Regions from separate parts of the Kitasatospora sp. GAS1066B genome, predicted to be linked through region 1. Evidence: predicted binding sites of a transcription regulator. Region 1 holds the regulator's gene; the other holds the start of a gene.
The links. The regulator HspR, encoded in region 1, represses chaperone genes until heat shock. The targets are predictions, from matches to a motif close to TTGAGNNNNNNNNNCTCAA.
Positions count from the first base shown of each region.

Region 2: the regulator HspR is predicted to act here: its motif matches at 1,776-1,794, upstream of lon (endopeptidase La).

Region 1 is NZ_JBGCCO010000003.1:312,707-316,110, reverse strand. Features, by position in the region: gene dnaJ (molecular chaperone DnaJ) at 1-1,131, shown strand, start outside; gene ABH937_RS04815 (heat shock protein transcriptional repressor HspR) at 1,138-1,647, shown strand; gene ABH937_RS04810 (TrmB family transcriptional regulator) at 1,782-2,849, shown strand; gene ABH937_RS04805 (hypothetical protein) at 2,904-3,092, opposite strand.
Region 2 is NZ_JBGCCO010000011.1:146,495-149,898, forward strand. Features, by position in the region: gene ABH937_RS14880 (response regulator transcription factor) at 1-347, opposite strand, end outside; gene ABH937_RS14885 (rhomboid-like protein) at 843-1,625, shown strand; gene lon (endopeptidase La) at 1,817-3,404, shown strand, end outside.

The DNA.
Region 1 (3,404 bases):
TACGTGGAGAAGGACTACTACAAGGTCCTCGGCGTGCCCAAGGACGCCACCACCGCGGAGATCAAGAAGACGTACCGCAAGCTCGCCCGCGAGTTCCACCCGGACGCGAACAAGGGCGACGCCAAGGCGGAGGACCGCTTCAAGGACATCTCCGAGGCCTATGACGTCCTGTCGGACGAGAAGCGCCGCAAGGAGTACGACGAGGCCCGCAGCCTCTTCGGGGCCGGCGGGATGCGCTCGGGCGGCCCGGGCACCAACGGCTACGGCTTCGACTTCGGCGACCTGTTCACCGGCTCGCAGACGAGCGGCGGCGGCATCGGCGACGTCTTCGGCGGCCTGTTCAACCGCGGCGGCCGGCAGGCCCAGCCGCGGCGCGGCGCGGACGTGGAGACCGAGGTCACCCTCAGCTTCGACGAGGCGGTGGACGGCGCCACCGTCCCGCTGCGGATGACCAGCCAGGCCGCCTGCCGGGCCTGTTCGGGCACCGGTGCCAAGGCCGGCACCACGCCCCGGGTCTGCCCGACCTGCGTCGGCGCCGGCACGGTCAGCCGGGGCCAGGGCGCGTTCGCGCTCTCCGACCCGTGCCGCGACTGCAAGGGCCGCGGCATGATCGTCGACGACCCGTGCACCGAGTGCCACGGCAGCGGACGCGCCAGCTCGGCCCGCACCATGCAGGTGCGGATCCCGGCCGGGGTGCAGGACGCCCAGCGGATCCGGCTCAAGGGCAAGGGTGCCCAAGGAGAGCGCGGCGGCCAGCCCGGCGACCTCTACGTCACGGTGCACGTCAGCACCCACCCGGTCTTCGGCCGCAAGGGCGACAACCTCACGGTGACCGTCCCGGTCTCCTTCCCCGAAGCCGCGCTGGGCGGCACCATCGAGGTACCGACCCTGAACGGCCCCGCCGTGAAACTGCGGCTCCCGGCCGGCAGCGCCAACGGCCTGACCCTGCGGGCCCGCGGCAAGGGTGCCACCCGCAAGGACGGCACTCGGGGCGACCTGCTGGTCACCGTCGAGGTGACGGTCCCTCAGGAGACCAGCGGCGAGGCCCTGAGCGCACTGGAGCAGTACCGCGACGCGACCGCATCCGAGGACCCGCGAGCCGCCCTCTTCAAGGCGGCGGAGGGAGCGTGACCTGACATGAACCCCCCCGACTCCATCGGCGTAGGCCTGGGCGAGGGCCTGCCCGGCGGCCCCACCCCCCGTACCCGCCGGGCGGCCCAGCCGGGCACCGGCTACGTGCTCACCGAGGAGACCCCGGTCTACGTGATCTCGGTGGCCGCCGAGCTCTCCGGCCTGCACCCGCAGACCCTGCGCCAGTACGACCGCCTCGGCCTGGTCTGCCCGGACCGCACCGGTGGCGGCGGCCGGCGCTACTCGGCCCGGGACATCCAGCAGTTGCGCGAGGTCCAGCGTCTCTCCCAGGACGAGGGCATCAACCTGGCCGGCATCAAGCGGATCATCGAGCTGGAGAACCAGGTGGCCGCCCTGCAGTCACGGGTCGCCGAGCTGGCGGCCGCGGTGGACGGCGCCGGTGCCGCGCTGCAGGCCCGGGAAGCTGCCGTGCACGCCTCGTACCGGCGGGACCTGGTGCCGTACCAGCCGGCCCAGCAGTCGAGCGCGCTGGTGGTGTGGCGGCCGCGGCGGTAGTCCGGTAGCCGGAGAAGCGGAACGGGCGGGAGCGTTTGGTACCCATCGGATGGTGGGGTGCCAAGCGCTCCCGCGCTTGCGTAGAGTGCTGCCAGCCGAATGAGCGGTCGATTTCCCGAGAGGGGGAGCCAAGGGTGAGTTCGACGGGCGGGGGCGAGGTGGAGAAGGAGCACACCGACTTCGTGTCCGCCGAGGCAAGAGCCCGCTACCTTGAGGTGATTGCGGCAGGGGGGAGCGTCGAGGTCAGCGAAGCCGATCTGGGCGGGCCGTACACGGAACTGGCCGGGCTCGGTCTATTGGTTATCAGCCAAGGAAAACCGTCACTCGTCACCGCCACAGATCCGAACAGGCTGGCCAATCGGCTCGGTTCAGCGTGGCAGAAGCAGGCCCTTTCTCTGCTCACCCAGGCCATTGCACTCCCCAGCGCCATGCGGGAACTGGGCCAGGCTTATCAGTCGCTCGATCAGCAACCGCACCGCGGCGGGCCGGTGGAGCACATCCACGGCCTGGTCGAGATCGGCCAGCGGCTCAGCGCGTTGATCGACGGCGCGCAACGCGAGATCGTCACCGCACAGCCGGGCGGCAGCCGACGCCAGTCGAATGTCAATGAGGCCGCGCTGGAGGAGGACCTGTCACTCATCCGACGCGGCGTCGCCCGACGGGTCCTCTATCACCCGAGCGCCAGATACTCGGCACCCGCACGGCACTACGTCGAGCGCATAACCGAGGAGGGCGGCGAGGTGCGGACGTTGGAGGAGCCGTTCACCCGGCTGTTCATCATCGACCGCCGAGTGGCCGTGATACCGGTCCAGGGGGACCTGGAGAAGGCCGCGTTCGTCAGCGACCAGGCGATCGTCGCCTACATGCTGGACTCGTTCGAGCGGATGTGGGAGCGGTCGAGCGTGTTCCCAGGGGCCACCGAGGTACCGCCGGAGGTCATCTCCCGCATGCGCACCAATATCCTGCGCATGATGGTCCAGGGCGTGGGGCACCGGGTGATCGCCCGCAACCTCGGCATCAGCGAACGGACGCTGGCCAGGCACATTGCCGACTTCCGCGAGGAGTACGGCTCGGAGACCCTCTTTCAGCTCGGCTGGCGGATGGCGCTGAGCACGCCCAGCAGCCTCTACGGCGAGGACGGTGAGGACGGCGAGCAGACCGGGGACGAGCCCACGCTTCTCCCGGACGCCGCCGGGCACTGAGCAGCGCGAACCTGCGGACAGCCGGGTACCACCATGTCGGCGGCCGACTCCGTGTCAGCCGTGCCAGACGAGGTCTTCGGGTGACATGGCGAGCGCACTGACGGTCACGCTCCGGTCGCTGCGCCCCAAGTCGGCGGCCTTCGGGCCGGCTGCCTGAACCGAAGCAATGGCCGGTACCAACAGCGCCGCACCAACTGCAGCCGTCACCAGCAGGCGAATCCTGGGTCGAGGTGCACGACGCATTCGGTGCCTCCTTGTCATGAACCTGATATAACGGACGCCTTGACGTCTGCCATGCCCTCGCGGATAGACGCGAACAAGTGTTTATCAAAGCCACACTCCGACTCCGAGGCAAGTGCAGACATCAACTCACCCGTGTCATCGTGCTGCCAGGCATAAATATGACAGCTGTTTGTCGGAGCGCTTGCGCCTCCTCGGACGTCGGTGTCATCCAAGCGCCAGTCAGGGAGATGACACACCGGTTCTGTGGACGGCATGTGCCGCCAACGGTGACGATCAGTGGGCAGACGGATTTCGAGCATCCCCGGCTCCGAA
Region 2 (3,404 bases), on a different contig from region 1:
TTGGTCATGTAGTCGTCGGCGCCGACGCCCAGGCCGACCAGCAGGTCGGTCTCGTCGTCGCGGGCCGTCAGCATCAGCACCGGGACCGGGCGCTGCGCCTGGATCCGACGGCAGACCTCCAGTCCGTCGAAGCCGGGCAGCATGATGTCGAGCACCACTAGATCGGGCTGCCAGGTGTGGAATCCGTCCACCGCGCCGGGGCCGTCGTGCGCCACGGCGACCTTGAAGCCCTCCGCGCCCAGTCGGGCCGCGATGGACTCGGCGATGGTGGGTTCATCCTCCACCACGAGTACCCGTCGCTGGGCAATCACACCGCTGCTGCTGGTGTCCTGTTGAATCTCTGTCACGGTCACGCCACCGCCCCCAGGGCCTGCGGGCCGCCACCTGTGGGAGTGGCGGGCACCGCTCGTAGTCTTGTTCCGTCGTTAATTTCGCGTGCTGATTTGACGCCCCGGGCTCCGCCTAGCGCGGGTGGGCCGCGGCTTCCCGACCACCGGCCCGACATGCATACCTCGCAGCGTACGGACACCCGGCGAGCACCGGCAGGTGGACCGCAGATTTCCGGAGCACAGGCCGAAGCGCGCGCCCCGGGGACCAAGCACGGGCCGCTACCTTACCCGTCCATGTCGTCTCACGGTAACGGTGAGTATGCACGAATCCGCGCGCGGGTCCCGGTCCGACCCAGCCGACTTTTGGTCCAGACCAACTTCTGAACTGCCCTGACAGGGACCGTGACCCGGTACTCAGCGTCTTCTCAGGGATGCCGCATACCGTGGACGAAACGGACGGATGATGGCACGGTGTGCACGCGCAGCGAGCACGGACCGAGGGACGGAGGCGCCATGGCGGACGCGACGGCGAACGCGGCCCGGAGCGGTGCACGCCCCGCCGCGGTGACGCCCCTGACCGGCCTGCGGTTCGGCCTGCGCTCGGTGCCGCTGCGCTGGGTGCTGAACCGGCTGCCGACGCCCCGGCGCAACCCCTTCGCGTGCGGCTACCTGGTGGTGCTGGCCGGGACCACGGTCTTCGCCCAGTTCGCCAACCAGGACCTGGTGCACCAGTTGCAGACCATGTCCAGCACGGACGGCCACCACCTGCTGCACACCCCCCTGCGCTCGCTGCTGATGAGCGGGCTCTGGGTCGCCGGGCCGGTCTGGATGCCCTACCTGTGGGCCTTCGCGTTCACCGTCGCCCCGCTGGAACGGCGGGTCGGTCCGCTGCGGGCCGCCGGCGTCTTCGCGGCCGGGCACGTGGTGGGCACGCTGCTCTCCCAGGCCGTGGTGGCGATCGCGGTGGCCACCGGGAAGGTCGGGCCGAGCATCCTGGACGAGCTGGACATCGGCGTCAGCTACGGCGTGCTGGCCAGCCTGGGGGCGCTGGCCGGGCTGCTGTCGGTGCGCGGGCGGTACCTGACGCTGGGCGGCGCGGTGCTGCTGGTGGCGCACCAGATCATCACCGACCAGGACCTGATCACCGCGGTCGGCCATCCGACCGCGCTGCTCACCGGGGTGGCGCTGTGGGGCGTGCTGCGGCGACCACGGCGGCCCGGGCGCGGTTCGCCCGTGCGGGGCCTGCCGCGCCGACTGCCGCGCCGGGCCGCCGAGCCGGCCCTGGAGCGCGTGTAGCGCCGTCGTTTCCCATCTCCTCCGGTCCCATCTCCTCCGGTCCCTTCGCCGGCCGGTTCCGCCGTGTGCCCCCTCGGGTCCTCCCGAGGGGGCATTTCGTTGATCGCTCAGAGCGAACAGGGCCCCGGGAACATTCGGCTCCGAGGAAGCCTTAGTCATGTCGACTCAAGTTCACTGACTGGGGAGAGATCATGGCATCGACGTCCGCTTCGCTCACTCTGCCCGTGCTGCCCCTCGACGACGAGGTCGTGCTGCCCGGCATGGTGGTGCCGCTGGACCTCAAGGACACCGAGGTGCGCGCCGCCGTGGAGGCCGCCAGGGCCGCCGCGCGGGCGTCGGTGAGTGGTGTCGCGGGCAAGCCGCAGGTCCTGCTGGTGCCGCGGCTGGACGGCTCGTACGCCGCGGCCGGCACCCTCGCCACCGTCGAGCAGGTCGGCCGGCTGGCCGACGGCGAGCCGGCCGCGCTGGTCCGGGCCGTCCGCCGGGTGCGGATCGGCGCCGGCACCACCGGGCCGGGCGCCGCGCTCTGGGTGGAGACCACGCCGTTCAAGGAGTCCTCGATCGAGTTGCCGCCGGCCGGCCGCGCCGCCGAGCTGGTGAAGGAGTACAAGGCGCTCTCCACCGAGTGGCTGCGCAAGCGCGGCGCCTGGCAGATCGTCGACCGGGTGGCCGCGATCGAGGGCGTCGGCGAGCTGGCCGACAACATCGGGTACGCGCCCTTCGCCACCGCCGAGCAGAAGCTCAAGGTGCTGCTCGAGGCCGACCAGCTGGCCCGCCTCGAGTACGCCCTGCAGCTGCTGCGCGACCACCTCGCCGAGGAGGAGGTCAACGACAGCATCCGCAAGGACGTCGAGGAGGGCGTGGCCAAGCAGCAGAAGGAGTTCCTGCTCCGCCGGCAGTTGGAGGCGGTGCGCAAGGAGCTGGCCGAGCTGAACGGCGAGGCCGCCGACGAGGAGGGCGACTACCGGGCCCGGGTCGAGGCCGCCGACCTGCCCGAGAAGGTGCGCGAGGCCGCCCTCAAGGAGGTCGACAAGCTGGAGCGCAGTTCGGACCAGTCGCCCGAGGGCAGCTGGATCCGCACCTGGCTGGACACCGTGCTGGAGCTGCCCTGGAACAACCGCAGCGAGGACGGCTACGACATCGCCGGCGCCCGCGCCGTGCTGGACGCCGACCACGCGGGCCTGGCCGATGTGAAGGACCGGATCGTCGAGTACCTGGCGGTCCGCAAGCGCCGGGCCGACCAGGGCCTGAGCCTGGTCGGCGGCCGCCGCGGCGGCGCGGTGCTGGCGCTGGTCGGCCCGCCCGGCGTCGGCAAGACCTCGCTCGGCGAGTCGGTGGCCCGGGCGATGGGCCGCGACTTCGTCCGGGTCGCGCTCGGCGGCGTGCGCGACGAGGCCGAGATCCGCGGCCACCGGCGCACCTACGTCGGCGCGCTGCCCGGCCGGATCGTGCGGGCCATCAAGGAGGCCGGCTCGATGAACCCGGTGGTCCTGCTGGACGAGATCGACAAGGTCGGCTCGGACTACCGAGGAGACCCGGCCGCCGCCCTGCTGGAGGTGCTGGACCCGGCGCAGAACCACACCTTCCGGGACCACTACCTGGAGGTCGAGCTGGACCTGTCCGACGTGGTCTTCCTGGCCACCGCCAACGTGCTGGAGGCCATCCCCGAGCCGCTGCTCGACCGGATGGAGCTGGTCCGCCTCGACGGCTACACCGAGGACGAGAAGGTGGTCATCGCCCGCGACCACCTGCTGCCGCGGCAGCTGCAGCGCGCGGGTC